2 regions of the Shewanella sp. SR43-4 genome follow, and region 2 is predicted to be linked to the other one. Evidence: predicted binding sites of a transcription regulator. Region 2 holds the regulator's gene; the other holds the start of a gene.
What was found. The regulator ArgR, encoded in region 2, controls arginine synthesis, uptake and breakdown. The targets are predictions, from matches to a motif close to ANTGAATANNTATTCANT.
Positions count from the first base shown of each region.

Region 1: the regulator ArgR is predicted to act here: its motif matches at 2,756-2,773, upstream of gltB (glutamate synthase large subunit).

Region 1 is NZ_JACJEB010000011.1:39,625-47,981, reverse strand. Features, by position in the region: gene oxyR (hydrogen peroxide-inducible genes transcriptional activator OxyR) at 1-491, opposite strand, end outside; gene H5123_RS13665 (Hpt domain-containing protein) at 682-1,047, opposite strand; gene H5123_RS13660 (TIGR01212 family radical SAM protein) at 1,328-2,305, opposite strand; gene gltB (glutamate synthase large subunit) at 2,827-7,275, shown strand; gene H5123_RS13650 (FAD-dependent oxidoreductase) at 7,281-8,357, shown strand, end outside.
Region 2 is NZ_JACJEB010000001.1:33,113-41,469, forward strand. Features, by position in the region: gene tkt (transketolase) at 1-1,676, opposite strand, end outside; gene metK (methionine adenosyltransferase) at 2,217-3,368, shown strand; gene H5123_RS00145 (GNAT family N-acetyltransferase) at 3,525-4,190, shown strand; gene H5123_RS00150 (hypothetical protein) at 4,260-4,616, opposite strand; gene H5123_RS00155 (GNAT family N-acetyltransferase) at 4,662-5,219, opposite strand; gene H5123_RS00160 (hypothetical protein) at 5,223-5,441, opposite strand; gene H5123_RS00165 (META domain-containing protein) at 5,564-5,989, shown strand; gene argR (transcriptional regulator ArgR) at 6,156-6,626, shown strand; gene H5123_RS00175 (Dyp-type peroxidase) at 6,688-7,626, opposite strand; gene H5123_RS00180 (ABC transporter ATP-binding protein) at 8,108-8,357, opposite strand, start outside.

The sequences.
Region 1 (8,357 bases), on a different contig from region 2:
ACTTTCATACTATGAAAACCACTCGTGTCCACGGGTAACGCCAATATCAATAGATCTAACTCACCTTTGGCTAACGCATCCAACAAACGCTCAGTGGTATCTTCTTTTAATAACAAGCTGAGTTTGGGATAATCTTGCTGGCATAATTTAACCACTCGACTGAGTAAGAATGGCGCTATGGTCGGAATACACCCTAAGCGGATCTCTCCAGTCATGGGTTCGCCTTGATTTTTAACTAACTCAACTAAGTCATCGACATCGGTTAAAATATTGCGAGCTCGCTCAACCACTTCTTCGCCAATAGCAGTAAACATAAAGGATTTATGATCGCGTTCAATTAACTGGTAACCCAGTTGCTCTTCAAGGTTTTGAATCCCACTTGATAATGTTGATTGGCTCACAAAGCATATCTTGGCAGCGCGATTAAAATTTTGTTCTTGATGTAAATGAACTAAATAATAAAGGTTTTTAAGGCTAGGAAGATTTTTCATATAAACGATTACCCTTATCTATGTTAATTCAAATAGTGAATTAAATAAGCCAAAAAAACAAGACATCAATGGGCTAATCGAAATAAAGGCCCATAAAAAATGCCCCTTAAATAAGAGGCACTTAAACAGCATGACTTTCAGCACTCGTCTAGGTATTTATCTAAACAGATAGTGACTAGCATAATGGAAATTACGCTTTTGCTTCCAAGTATACTTTCAACTGTTGTAAATCTTTGGCAGCATGCTCAACGATTGCAGCAAGCCATACCTTGTGTTCGGTTTCCCATTTAGCTTCTTCACCGTGTTGTAATAACTGTGAAAATTGCTGAATGCGTTTCAGGCCAACAGACCCTGCTGCACCTTTAAATTTATGAGCTTCTGCACATAAGGTGTCTTTATCATTTGCATCACCCGCTTTCACTAGGCTGCTGATATATTCAGGCATTAGCTGCTCGAATAACACGACGCTTTTCAATAACGTTCCAGCTCCAATGGCACTGATATATTGCTCAAGCGTATTGAGATCCAATATTGAGTCTAACTGCGTTGTGGCCATTAAGGCACCTCTATCAAATATAACGCTATAAAGTTATAAATATGATACCGAGTAAAATACCCTATGCAAGGCTTGCTAATATTTAACCGCTATTTAATGACAAAATATCACATTTTTTCAACATAACTACTCAACTGGTATTACCAATGTTTAAAAATACCTCACATTGATAATTTTTCAGCCAAATTTTTAGTGATAATAGTTATCACTCCTATATAACATCACAAAAATCGACCTAAATGTTGAACCTATTTGATTGCCAATAATCGACCCGCAGCGATCACTCGCCCCAAGAGGTTTTAGGTTGGCTAGCGATTAATGCACTGCCTTGCCCACCAAATTCACGTAACTCGTTTACGATCGCAACCAAGCCATCCCAGCGAAAAGCACACCAATCTGGGGCGAGTAAGATTGGTTTTTTGGCATAAGCAGTTACCCGATGAAAGATAATATTTTTTGGAGTATGTCGAATAAGTTTTGCAGCTTCAGCGGCATACTCTTCAAGGGTCAATAATGGCATAGCATTATAACGCCATTGCTTCGCCATCGTACTGCCTTCAACAACATGTAAAGGATGTAATTTAAGTCCATCTACACCAATGCCTAATACAGTTTGTAAGCTATTAAAATAGTCAATCGACGTTTCGCCTGGGAGCCCTAATATCAAATGAGTACACACTTTAATGCCTCTAGCGCGGGCATTTTTTACCGTCCGACGATATTCGCATAACAGATGGCCACGATTAATCCGCTTTAAAGTATGATCATTGGCGGTTTGTAAGCCTAATTCTAGCCATACTTCTATCCCTCGTTGTTGATACTCAACCAGTAAATCAATTACTTGATCAGGAACACAATCAGGACGAGTACCAATATGTAACCCTACAATATCGCTATCCTCCAGCGCTTGATCATATTTTTGCTTAAGCACTTCATACTCATCATAAGTACTAGTGTAAGCTTGAAAATAAGCAATATATTTAGCTGTGGGTGCAGTATTTATATTCACCGAAGAAGTACATTTTTTTGCTGATTGCGCACGTACTTTGCCTTCAGTTAATTGTATCGCTATCGGTTGTTCTCTACCTCGTTCACCACTGAATGAGGCAACGTTGCAAAAAGTACACCCTCCCACCCCTAAGGTGCCATCACGATTAGGACAAGTAAATTGGGCATCAATGGTTAATTTTTTTACCCTTTGTCCATATAGACGTTTGCAATACAGGCCAAACGTATTTACGTAGTCATCTAAACCCAAAATACAGTCTCATTATTACGCCAAAGTTCGCCAGTGTAGTCAGTCGATAAACACCTGTCTTGGTGCTAAATCAATAAAACAGTCTATTAACTCAAGCGAGTTATAAACTTATGTACAAACTAAATAACGTTTAAAACAATTTAGTTTATTTACATCGACAAAAAGTGAATATTTACTCATTTATAATAATTTTTTACCCAAAGACTGTGTTTGAAATAAAATTCATTATTTTTGTTTCAAAAACAATTAACCGCTATTGTTACAAAAAGGTAATCAGTAATTTAATTTTTTTCTAAAATTCTTTTTATTCAGAACGTTATAGCGCTAAAAACACAGTTTACGTTAACGTAAACTTGACAGCTTATTACCTTTTTCTAGTAATTATATTTCAGTTTGTTGCATTTTTTTGGTTTGACCTTTATGCATTCTCGGTTTAATTTGGATGGTTCGGGTGCATATCTATGGATATTCTTCAAATTTACCCCGAGTCGTATCTAGTAGAGGTTTAGGGGGTTTTTTGTATGAGCTTGTATCATCCCAGTTTTGAGCGTGACAATTGCGGATTTGGTTTGATTGCACAAATGGACGGAGACGCGAGTCACCGTATTGTGCGTACCGCGATTCATGGTCTCGATCGAATGAAGCATCGTGGTGGTATTGCAGCTGACGGACGCACAGGTGATGGCTGTGGTTTATTAATGCAAATGCCTACAGATTTTTTTGAAGCGATTGCGGCTGAAAATGATTGGCATTTAAGCCGCAAATTTGCGGTGGGTATGCTATTTCTTAGCCAAGATGAGCAACGCGCTGATGAAGCGAAGTTCATTTTAGAAAAAGAACTACAAAGAGAAACGTTAAGTGTCGCTGGCTGGCGTAAAGTTCCGATCAATCCAGATGTTCTGGGGGAGATTGGCCGGAAAAGCTTGCCACAAATCTATCAAGTATTGATTAACGCGCCAGTGGGATGGCGTGAGAAAGATCTTGAACGTCGCTTATATATGGCTCGTCGCCGTCTTGAGCAACAAATAACAGATGATAAAGATTTTTATGTTGCTAGTCTTTCTGGGCAAGTCATAGTCTATAAAGGATTAATGATGCCAGCAGACCTGCCATCATTTTATACAGACTTAGCAGATATTCGTTTAAAAAGTGCGATTTGCTTATTTCACCAACGCTTCTCAACGAATACATCGCCAAAATGGCCATTAGCACAACCGTTTCGTTATCTCGCTCATAATGGTGAGATCAATACCATTACCGGCAACCGTCAATGGGCAAGAGCGCGTGCTTATAAATTCAACTCGCCTTTATTACCCGATTTACAACAAGCGGCCCCTTTTGTTAACGAAACCGGTTCAGACTCGTCTTCTTTAGATAACATGCTCGAAATGCTGTTATCCGGTGGCATGGATTTATACCGTGCGATGCGTTTGCTTATTCCACCAGCATGGCAATCTAATCCTGAAATGGATGACGAGTTAAAAGCTTTTTATGATTTTAACTCAATGCACATGGAGCCGTGGGACGGCCCTGCAGGCATTGTAATGACCAATGGTCGCCATGCTGCCTGTGCAGTTGATCGTAACGGCCTACGCCCTTCTCGCTACGTTATAACCAAGGATCGTATCCTCACCTTAGCGTCTGAAGTGGGAATTTGGGATTATTCCGCCGATGAAGTGATTGAAAAAGGCCGTGTTGGGCCTGGCGAGTTATTAGTCTTAGACACCTTAAATGGTCGCTTGTATCACTCATTTGAAATTGATAATGACCTAAAGCGTCGTCATCCTTACAAAGAGTGGATGGCTAAAAACAGTCAGACATTGATCCCTGCGGAGCAAATTGCGCCGACAAAACAAGGTTCAAGTGGCTTCGATGCCAAAACACTGCTGCAATATCAAAAACAGTTTGGTTTTACTCGTGAAGAATTAGAGCAAGTTATTTGGGTACTAGCCAGTAAAGGCGAAGAAGCCATTGGCTCAATGGGCGATGATACACCTATGGCTGTATTGTCGAAAAAGTCACGCTCCTTGTATGACTATTTCCGTCAAAAATTTGCTCAGGTGACTAACCCACCGATTGACCCCTTGCGTGAAAAACACGTAATGTCGCTCGCGACCTGTGTAGGACGTGAACAAAATCTTTTTAGCGAAACCACAGGTAATGCTTACCGAGTAATGTTTAATTCGCCAATTTTATTATTCAGCGATTTTAACCAATTACTTGGACTCGATAGCACTAACTATCGCGCCAATACAGTTGACTTGAACTACGATGCTCAAGAAACCTTAGAGCAGGCTATTCGTCGTATAACAGACGAAGCAGAACGCTTAGCGCGCAGTGGCACAACATTATTAGTCTTGTCTGATCGCGCGGTTGCAAAAAATGCTCAAGTGATCCCAGCCGCAATGGCTGTCGGAGCTGTGCAGCGACGTTTAGTCGATAAAAGTTTACGTTGCGACACTAACATTATTGTTGAAACCGCATCTGCTCGTGATCCACATCATTTTGCGGTACTAATCGGCTTTGGCGCAACAGCCATCTACCCTTACCTTGCATACGAATCTATTTCTGCGATGGCTAAATTACATCAGATAGATGATGTGACCCCATTAATGCTTAACTTCCGTTATGGCATTGAAAAAGGTTTGCGTAAAATCATGTCAAAAATGGGCATTAGTACCGTCGGATCATACCGTTGTAGCCAACAGTTTGAGGCCGTCGGTTTAGCCAGTGATGTGATTGAATTGTGCTTTAAAGGCGTAATCAGCCGTATTGAAGGGGTTAGTTTTAACCATATCGCCGATGACCAAAAAATACTCCATACTGCGGCCTATCGCGCCCATGTACCGCTACCACAAGGTGGCTTGCTTAAGTATGTTGAAGGCGGCGAATATCACTGCTTTAACCCAGATGTTGTCAATACCTTGCAAGCGTCACTAAAAGACAAAAACTACGCTGAGTATAAAAAGTTTACTCGCTTGGTTGATGATCGCCCAGTGGCAACGCTGCGCGATTTAATTGGCATTAAAGGCCAGCTTGACGCAGTTGAGCAAGAGACTGTTGAAGGCGCTGAAACACTTTACTCACGCTTTGACAGTGCTGCCATGAGTATTGGCGCATTAAGCCCTGAAGCCCATGAAGCATTAGCGGTTGCGATGAATCGTCTTGGCGGTCGCTCAAACTCAGGTGAAGGCGGAGAAGACGCGCGTCGTTTCAATAGCGAACGTAACTCAGCCATTAAGCAAATTGCATCTGGTCGATTTGGAGTGACAGCTCACTACCTGGTTAACGCTGATGTGCTGCAAATTAAAGTGGCACAAGGGGCAAAACCCGGTGAAGGTGGTCAGTTACCTGGTCATAAAGTGAGTGTGGAAATTGCCGGATTACGTCATGCACGTCCTGGTGTGACCCTCATTTCACCGCCACCACATCATGATATATATTCTATTGAAGATTTGGCTCAGCTGATTTTCGATTTAAAACAAATCAATCCAAAAGCCTTGGTGTCGGTCAAACTGGTTTCAGAACCAGGCGTGGGCACTATTGCAACGGGTGTCGCCAAAGCCTATGCCGATATGATCACCATATCGGGTTACGATGGCGGTACTGGTGCAAGCCCAATCACCTCAGTGAAATATGCTGGTTCTCCTTGGGAGCTCGGTTTAGCGGAAGTGCATCAGTCACTGGTAGAAAATGGCTTACGTCATAAAATTCGCTTACAAGTGGATGGCGGTTTAAAAACCGGTACTGATGTGATCAAAGCTGCATTACTCGGGGCTGAAAGCTTTGGATTTGGCACTGTGCCTATGATTGCGCTTGGGTGTAAATACTTACGTATTTGTCATCTTAATAACTGTGCCACAGGTGTTGCGACTCAAGATAAAAACTTACGTGATAATCACTATCACGGCTTACCAGAACGTGTCATGACCTACTTTGAGTTTGTTGCTCAAGAAGTGCGTGAATGGATGGCAGCATTAGGTGTCACCAAGTTCGAAGATTTAGTCGGACGCAGCGACTGGTTGTATGCGATTGAAGGTCAAACAGACAAGCAACGTGGCTTAGATTTAGCGCCGATTTTATACAAGCCTAAAGTGCAGCCAAATACGTCACTGACATGGAAAGAAATCAATCCGCCATCCGATGTGGGTCAGTTAAACCAAACCTTGTTAGCTGATTGTCGTACGGCAGTTGATCTCGGTGAACCGTTTACTTATCAATATCAAATTAATAATACCGATCGCTCTGTTGGCGCAACACTGTCAGGCTATATTGCCACTAAAGTCGGGGTCGCGGGTGCAAAACAACCGTTAACCCTTGGTTTTAGCGGTAGCGCAGGACAAAGTTTTGGGGTTTGGAATAGCCCAGGCCTTGAACTTAGGCTTTGCGGCGACGCCAATGATTATGTTGGTAAAGGGATGTCAGGCGGTAAAATCGTTATTCATCCTCCTATTGGTAGCCCGTTCCAGAGTGAACGCAGTGCCATTATGGGCAACACCTGTTTGTATGGCGCAACGGGCGGTAAATTATTTGCCGCAGGCCAAGCGGGTGAGCGTTTTGCTGTGCGTAACTCTGGCGCCATCGCTGTCGTTGAAGGCAGTGGCGATAATTGTTGCGAATACATGACCAGTGGTATCGTGGTTATCCTAGGTAAAACTGGAGTTAACTTCGGTGCAGGTATGACAGGCGGATTTGCTTATGTATTTGACCAATTTGGGCGTTTTAATCGTCGGGTAAACACCGAAATGGTCGACACCCATAAAGTAGAATCAAAAATCCACCAGCAGCACTTAAAAGGTCTTATTGAAACTCATTATGAAGAAACAGGCAGTGAGCATGCCAAAATGATATTGAGTGATTTTGAAAACTGGTTGGATTGTTTCGTATTAGTTAAACCAACGAATATTGCCGTTGCTGACCTGCTAAAAATTGAGCAGAAGAGTCCGGAATTAGTGGTAAAAGCAGGGTAATTATTATGAGCAATGACTTTCAATTTATCGAAGTGGGTCGAGTAGACCCGGTAAAACATGAAGCCAAGAAACGTGCCACACAATTTATTGAAATTTATCAGCCGTTTACACAACCAGAAGTCAAGCAGCAAGCCGATCGTTGTCTGGACTGTGGTAACCCGTATTGCGAATGGAAATGCCCACTGCATAACTACATTCCAAACTGGTTAAAACTGGCAGAAGAAGGCCGGATTATGGAGGCGGCAGACTTGGTGCATGAAACCAATACGCTGCCAGAAATTTGTGGCCGAGTGTGCCCACAAGACCGCTTATGTGAAGGTGCCTGTACCTTAAACGATGACTTTGGTGCTGTGACTATTGGTAGTGTTGAAAAATACATTACCGATACTGCCATATCACAAGGTTGGCGCCCAAACATGACTCAAGTGACTCCTCGTAAAGAGCGTGTTGCCATCATTGGAGCGGGTCCTGCAGGTCTTGGCTGTGCAGATATTCTGGCACGCAATGGTGTGCAAACAGTAGTGTATGACAAGTATCCACAAATTGGTGGTTTGCTCACTTACGGCATACCGTCATTTAAGCTTGATAAAGAGGTCATGGCGACACGTCGCTCAGTGCTTGAAGGTATGGGCATCAAATTCAAAATGGGTGTCACTGTCGGAAAAGATGTGAGCTTCCAAAGCCTGTTAGATGAATACGATTCTGTATTCTTAGGTATGGGTACTTACACCGCCATGAAAGCAAAACTGCCTAATGAAGATGCCCAAGGCGTGATCCAAGCCCTGCCGTATCTTATTGGTAATACTCATCACATTATGGGTACTCAAGACGAAGCGACACCGTATCTAAGCCTCGAAGGTAAAGATGTCGTGGTGCTAGGCGGCGGTGATACTGCAATGGACTGTTTACGAACAGCTGTTCGTCAAGGTGCTAAAAGCGTGACATGTGCTTATCGCCGTGACGAAGCCAACATGCCGGGTTCACGTCGTGAAGTACAAAATGCTCGCGAGGAAGGCGTTAATTTCTTATTTAATCGTCAACCTGTGGCCATTAAAGCTGAAAACGGTCAAGTGGTCGGGATT
Region 2 (8,357 bases):
CCGGTTGCAATTAAGATCACATCAGCAGTGCCTTGACAATCAGACAGTACATAACCGCCTTTAGCAACGTTAGCTAATTGCTCCGCAGTACGCGCTTGAGCCTTAAGACCCTGACGACTGAAAACTAATGATGTTGGTGCATCACGGCGCTCAATTGCCGCCTTCCATGAAACAGCCGTTTCTGCTGCATCACATGGACGCCATACTGCCATATTTGGCGTTAAACGTAGGTTAGCTAATTGCTCAATCGGCTGATGCGTTGGACCATCTTCGCCTTGACCGATAGAGTCATGGGTATAAACGAAAATGTTTTGAATACCCATTAATGCTGACATACGTACTGCGTTACGCGCGTATTCCATAAACATCATGAAGGTAGCGCCGTAGTTAATAAAACCACCATGCAACGACGCACCGTTCATAATGCCGCTCATACCGAATTCACGTACACCGTAATAGATGTAGTTACCAGCAGGATCGTCTTGAATACCTTTTGAGCCAGACCAAAGCGTTAAGTTAGAACCGGCTAAGTCTGCGCTACCGCCAAGTAATTCTGGCAACATAGCACCAAAGAAACCAATCGCATTTTGAGACGCTTTACGGCTCGCAATACCTTCGGCTTTATCTTGGCTTTCTTGGATAAAGGCTTGTGCTTTTGCTTCAAAATCAGCAGGTAAATCACCCTTTAAAACACGGCGATCATATTCTGCAGCAAGTTCTGGGAACGCAGCTTGATATGCAGCAAACTTGTCATTCCATAATGACTCATTCGCCTCACCTTTGTGTTTGGCATCCCAACCAGCATAAACATCAGATGGGATTTCAAAAGGAGCGTGTGGCCAGTTTAAGAACTCACGAGCGGCTGCAATTTCAGCATCACCTAATGGTGCACCATGACAATCATGGCTGCCCGATTTGTTCGGAGAACCAAAACCAATAATGGTTTTACAGCAAATCATCGATGGCTTATCGGTGACAGATTTAGCTTGTTCAATTGCTGCACGGATGGCATCAGGATTATGACCATCAACATCAGCAATAACATGCCAGCCATAAGCTTCAAAGCGCTTAGGCGTATCATCAGTGAACCAACCTTCAACATGACCATCGATAGAAATACCGTTGTCATCCCAAAATGCCACTAACTTACCTAGGCCTAATGTGCCGGCTAATGAACTGGCTTCGTGAGAAATACCTTCCATTAAACAGCCATCACCTAAGAAACAGTAGGTAAAATGATCAACAATATCGTGACCTGGACGGTTAAACTGAGCCGCTAAGGTTTTTTCGGCAATCGCCATACCAACAGCATTGCTCAAACCTGCGCCTAAAGGACCGGTGGTGGTTTCAACACCTGGAGTATAACCATACTCAGGATGACCAGGTGTTTTTGAATGTAATTGACGGAATTGCTTTAACTCTTCAATCGGCAACTCATAGCCTGATAAATGCAATAAAGAGTAGATAAGCATAGAGCCATGACCGTTTGACAGAACAAAACGATCGCGATCGACCCAGTTAGGATTAGTTGGATTGTGCTTTAGAAAATCATTCCATAGCACTTCGGCGATATCAGCCATACCCATTGGGGCACCTGGATGACCAGAATTGGCTTTTTGAACCGCATCCATACTTAAGGCGCGAATAGCGTTAGCGAGTACTTTACGAGATGACATGCTCTCTCCTGCTTGTTTGTAAGGTCTAGCGGGCAATTGTGAAGCCATATTTTCCCCTACAAGGCGATGTGACGCAAATTAAAATTTCTCTCATTACATTTTTAGTCAGTAATAAGCTCACTTTTACCTATTAAGGTCGTCTTGCCGCTGATGTTTATTGGGTAGATAACATGCAAAAAGCCCCGTAATGAACATCTACATACTGAGTAATTATTTATTGACAGTCAGCTTAGAAAACAGTGCTGTGTAAGTAAAACGTCAACTTGTCTCAACACTTAATACCTCATAATCATCCTTAATATTGTTCAATTAATGGCACCAAAGTGTTTAAAGCAGACCAAAAAAAATGATTAAAACTTAATTTAATCAGAAGTTTAATTAACCCATTAGCTAAACACACTCATAGAGAGTAAAAAATATTCATGCACTACTGCACAATTATCTGCTTAAATTCGTATTAAGGGGTGTTATCAAATTAGATTTCGACTAAAATAGACGTCTAGACGTATATTCAAATGCAACCAACGAGATTTTCCTATTATGGCAAAGCACTTGTTTACCTCTGAGTCGGTCTCAGAAGGTCATCCAGATAAAATCGCCGATCAGATTTCTGATGCGGTATTAGACGCAATACTTGAGCAAGATCCAAAGGCTCGTGTTGCGTGCGAAACGTATGTTAAAACCGGAATGGTATTAGTGGGCGGTGAAGTCACCACTTCTGCTTGGGTAGACATTGAAGAAATTACCCGTAAAACCGTCCGCGAAATCGGTTACACCAATTCAGATATGGGTTTTGATGCTGATTCATGTGCGGTACTTAATGCCATAGGCAAACAGTCACCAGACATCAATCAAGGCGTTGACCGCTCAGATCCTGCTGAACAAGGCGCTGGCGATCAGGGCTTAATGTTTGGCTATGCCAGCAATGAAACCGACGTATTAATGCCTGCACCTATCACTTACGCTCATAAGCTAGTTAAGCGTCAGTCAGAAGTGCGTAAAGACGGCACTTTACCTTGGTTGCGTCCAGATGCAAAAAGCCAAGTAACCTTTGCATATGACGATGGCAAAATCATCGGTATCGATGCGATTGTATTGTCAACTCAACATCGTGAAGACGTAACACAAGCAGATTTGATTGAAGCCGTAATGGAAACCATCATTAAGCCTGTATTACCTGCACAATGGTTAAACAAAGACACTAAATACTTTATCAACCCTACTGGTCGCTTTGTTATTGGTGGACCTGTTGGTGATTGTGGTTTAACAGGACGTAAGATTATCGTTGATACTTACGGCGGAATGGCGCGCCATGGTGGCGGTGCATTCTCTGGTAAAGACCCATCGAAAGTAGACCGTAGCGCAGCTTATGCTGCACGTTATGTGGCTAAGAATATTGTTGCTGCAGGTCTTGCTGATCGCTGTGAGCTACAAGTGTCTTATGCTATTGGTGTTGCAGAGCCAACATCTATCAGTATCGAAACATTCGGTACTGGTAAAGTGTCTGAAGAAGTGTTGATCAAATTGATCCGTCAACACTTTGAGCTACGTCCTTATGGTTTAACCGCAATGCTAGATTTGGCGCGTCCTATCTATCAACAAACTGCAGCTTATGGCCATTTTGGTCGCGATATATTCCCTTGGGAAGCGACAGATAAAGCTGAGATTCTCCGTGCTGATGCCGGACTATAATAAGCTAGGTATCGATATAGCTTAACGCTTGTTGGCTAAGCTAAAACGATATCAAACATAAAACCGCCATTTGGCGGTTTTATGTTATTGGCGCTATCCAATTTGCACTAGCAGATGTAATAAGGTAATGATTTAATCTCGACACTGGGTCTCATTATGTATCAAGCCACTTGGCTAGAAAAAAATATAATAGCAAAGCAAGCTGTTGCACCGCCATCCTTAGGGGCGGAACCCATTGAAGCTGATTCGATTGCGAATAAGTCGATTGCGAGTCATCCTACTGCTGTAGAAGGCAACGCGATTGAACTTGCTGAAAGCAAACTCTCAGCGATAAAGCTCTGTGCAATAAAAGAATGGTCAGCCATTAAATTATTCTATCGTCAGCATATGCCTTATGCGCGATTAGCTCAAAAAGAAGCCATAGCAGTTATTAATCACCTAAACTCAAACGCTACTGATAATCAAGACAGAAGTGATGACGTTAATAGGGCGACATTCAGACCGCGAAATATTATTGCCGCTATAAGAGTCAAACCGATAGGCCACTATCAACTGGTAAATGGATTGTTAGTTCACCCCGACTATCGTGGCCAACACTATGCAAGCCACTTATTACAGTTTATTGCACCTAGATTAAAGACTAAACATTGCTTCTTATTTGCTCACCCATGGTTAATAGGCTTATATCAACAGCAGCACTTTGTGGCGATAGAACCGCTGCAAATATCGCAGTTACCAGCAGAAATCACCCAATTATACTATCGTTACCACTCTGAAGAACGACCACTGGTACTGATGCAGCTAAATAACCCTGAGCAATAATGCATATCAATGATTTAGCTAAATCATCCTAATGCGTAAACATAAATGAAGATAGTACAATAAAATAGGTTAACAATGATCGAAATGCGCACTTTCAATGCACATAAATGACACTTGCTGCATACTCATTATTGGCACATCTTTGACACTAATTGATGCCATATTGATCTGCTCAATTTGAGTAAATAAGGCTATCGCAGCATGATAGTCATTGGTTACCCCACAAAATACCCATCTATCATGCCAGCGCACAAAATATCCTGATTGCTGCACTTGTAGATTATCCTTACAGTGCACACTTGCTTCAATACAATCATATGATTCATTTGCCTCAGCCAATACCGCGGCAATCAGCTTCATGTTGTCAAATGCTGATAATCTTAAACCAAGGTAAGGTGAAAAAAGGGTTTCAAAGTCAGTACTCATTACATTCCTAATTAATAACCACTTTATTCACGCACCAAGACATAGTTAGCTGATGACATCGGCTGTAGAGGTGGCCAATAAACAATAATCACGTTGTTCAAAACGAAATTGATCAATCTGTGTCATCGCAGCTTTTTGTTGATGTGCCGCTAAAGAGCGAGCATTGTCTGCAGCAACATAGGTCACCATAAATGGAAAGCTAGTGTTTACTTGTTTTTTTAACTCACTCACTAACGCCGCAAACACGCCTTGGCCACGTTTTGACTCTTGAATCCAAACCGGCCCATATTGACACGAATTGGTCGTCGATAAAGCTTGCCCAGCCAACTCAGCGAACTTAATCTTTTGAATAATATGGCGATACAATGGTTGCGCGGAAAAAAATGACCATCTTGCCGCCATCACATAACCAATAATTTGCCCTTGCTCTTCTGCCACCATAAACCAATGTTGATTAATTAGCTGACCCACCTCACTTTTGGTGAATGAATGAGCATGTAATTGGTTATCTGAACCAGACAACTCATCATCTACATGAGCACGCTCTAACTGCACAATGGCAGTAACATCGGTGAATAACGCCTTACGGATAATAAATGACAATGATTATTCCTTTGGATCTGAATGGGGAGGTTGCTTCTTAGCCCATTCTATCACTAGCGCAACAGGCAGCGGAGACATAATTAATGTTCCTACGCCAATGAGCAATGCAATCACCAACATACCACTGACTTGCTGACCTATATCGCTTTGCCAATATAAGCCTACGCCCACCAGCAACATAATTAAGCCGATGATATGCAACACTTTGACTAATTTAATCATTTGACTCTCTTTAGTTCGTTAAATAATGTTCATTAATCCAAAAACTGACAATTATTTACTCTTTTATTAATGCTCAAGTAGTAGAATAGCGCCAATTTTTTCGTATTTGGAACCCTCTCAGCATGATAAAGCATATTCTCGGCGCCGCAGTTATAGTTATAGGCCTTAGTGCTTGCCAAAGTCCATCGGCCACTGTCTCAAATGAACAATTAATTGGTACTTGGCATGTCGACACCGTCCTCGACACTCCAACCATTAATAATAGTCCTGCAACGTTAGTTTTTGCCGCAGATGGCGAGTTAACAGGTAACAACAGTTGTAATCAGTTTTTTGGCAGTTATGCCCAGCAAGGTAACTTTTTACAGCTGGCACCAGCAGGCACTACCATGAAAGCCTGCGTTGACAGCTTTATGAGCCAAGAAGCCGAGTTGATGCAAGCTATTTCATTAGTACAACAAGTTGATTTCTCAAAAGGAAAACTTAATCTATTGTCAGAAAAGGGTGATACTCTATTGGTACTGACAAGACAATCATCGCCATTATCTTAATCATTTATTGCTTAAATGAGTCACAGAACTAACACAAGTGTCAGCTTAAAGTTCCACGACAAAATGAATTTTTATTCAATAAATTTGATTTTTTCTTGACTTAATAAGTCAATCTATTCAAAATGTGCTAGATTTTTGAATAACAAATATAAGATGAAATATCATTATGCCAGCGACAAGAAATCAGGATGAGCTCGTACGAACTTTTAAATCGATTCTCAAAGAAGAACGTTTTGGAAGCCAGAGCGAGATTGTTAATGCGCTTCAAACCGAAGGATTCGGTAATATTAATCAATCTAAAGTATCGCGTATGCTCAGCAAATTTGGTGCTGTTCGTACTCGTAACGCCAAGCAAGAGATGGTCTATTGCCTGCCTGCAGAGCTAGGCGTTCCAACTGCGGGTAGCCCAGTTAAGAATTTAGTGCTAGATGTTGATCATAACCAAGCCATGATAGTGGTAAGAACCAGTCCAGGTGCAGCACAATTAATTGCTCGTTTGCTGGATTCAATAGGTAAACCTGAAGGGATATTAGGTACCATTGCTGGCGATGATACGATTTTCATTTGCCCTGCAAGTATAAAAACTATTGATGATACCTTAGAGACCGTTAGATCTTTATTCAATTATAGTGAATAAAATATCACTATAAAAAAAGCAATGCCATGGCATTGCTTTTTTTTTTGCTTAACGCGGGTGGTTACGCATCATCGAATTGGGTTAAAAAATCTAATGATGGCACAAAGAATGATGATCCGGTCAACGCTTTGGTAAACAACATTAAATGATCATGATTTCCATGGCCATCACCGTGCACCATACTGCGAAGCATTTGTTCAAAATGTTCTGGAGTGCGGCACACAGAAATAAAAATCAGCCCTTGCTCTCGAATCGAACCATAAGGCATGCTTTGACGCAGGATTTCTAATGAATTACCTTGCGCATCTTTTAAATTAACTCGCTTGGTATGACTGGTTAATGGCTTATCTTCCGACTCATATTCAATATCATCAACTTTAGTTCGACCAAAAATATCTTCTTGTTTTTTCAGTGGTAAACGATGCCATTTACTTAAGTTATGCATGTATTTTTGTACATGAACATAACTACCAGAGGCAAACGCTTTATCTTCATTACCAACCAATGCAACCTCTTGACGATGGCGCCCCTTAGGGTTTTCGGTACCATCAACAAAACCGGTTAAATCACGGCTGTCCATAAAACGGAAACCACGCTCTTCATCAACGAGCTCAACCAAATCTTCAAACATTTGATTAATCTCATTTGCGACAAGATGTAAAATATCGTAACGGTCACAACGAATATGAATAAACAGATCATATTCCATTGCAGGTGCATCACGAATACCTTCATTCATAGCAGGAAAAGGTTTTAATAATGCTGGGCGCGCATCAGGATAAAAGGTATCCCAAAAATTAGCACCAATACCGACAAAGCCATTAAAAGCACTGTCTGCATATTGATCTGTGAGCTCATAGATGTATTGCGCCACATTAGCAATAGATGGACGTAACTGATCTTCAACACCATCATTGGCATTAAACATCAGGTACACACTGTGTAAATTACCTTCTGCGCAAATCCCTAACTGTTCACGAGGCATAGCTTGGTTATCCATATTAACTTGATCCACCTTAATACTAAATGTCGGCCTAAATGGTGATAATTTAACGCATTGAACTCATTAGAGAGCGATTCACATATCGTCTTAGTTTAGCTAATGATTAACTAACAATGAGCTTATCTTAATCAAATATAAATTACTTGAAGTGTACTCACATTTAGCTGATTTGTATCACCTATTGCACTCATATTCTCTCAAGTAAAAGATTGAACAGCTGTTTTAATAGATGGCTCACTCAACTCAAGTTATAGGATATTCTTCGTTAGCCGAAATCATAATATTGAGCTTATTGACTCTCAAACTTGTCATTTATTTGATTAACAGACCCACACTTTTATGACTGCATGCTGCAAGTAATGGTGTATTTTAAATTAAAGCAGCACAGTGGGCTAGACAGTAAACGGTTTTATAACAGGTTATGATTCAAGTCTGATGTTAACAATTATGCTCCACATTAAGATGACCATAGCAATCGTTAATTAAAAATGACTAGCGGATGTGGCGCAATGTGAATATCAACTCGTTGGCCAGGTATTAGTGTCGTTGATTGACTACTTACATCCAAGATATCAGCGCCAACTTTCACTTGATAATGGCATACAGTACCCAAAAAATGCCTTTCAACAATACAGCCACGACCATTGGTATTAGGATGAACTTCAATTTGCTGCGGTCGTAATAATACTTGCCCTTGGCTTCCAATCGGCCAAGGTAATTTTTCAGTA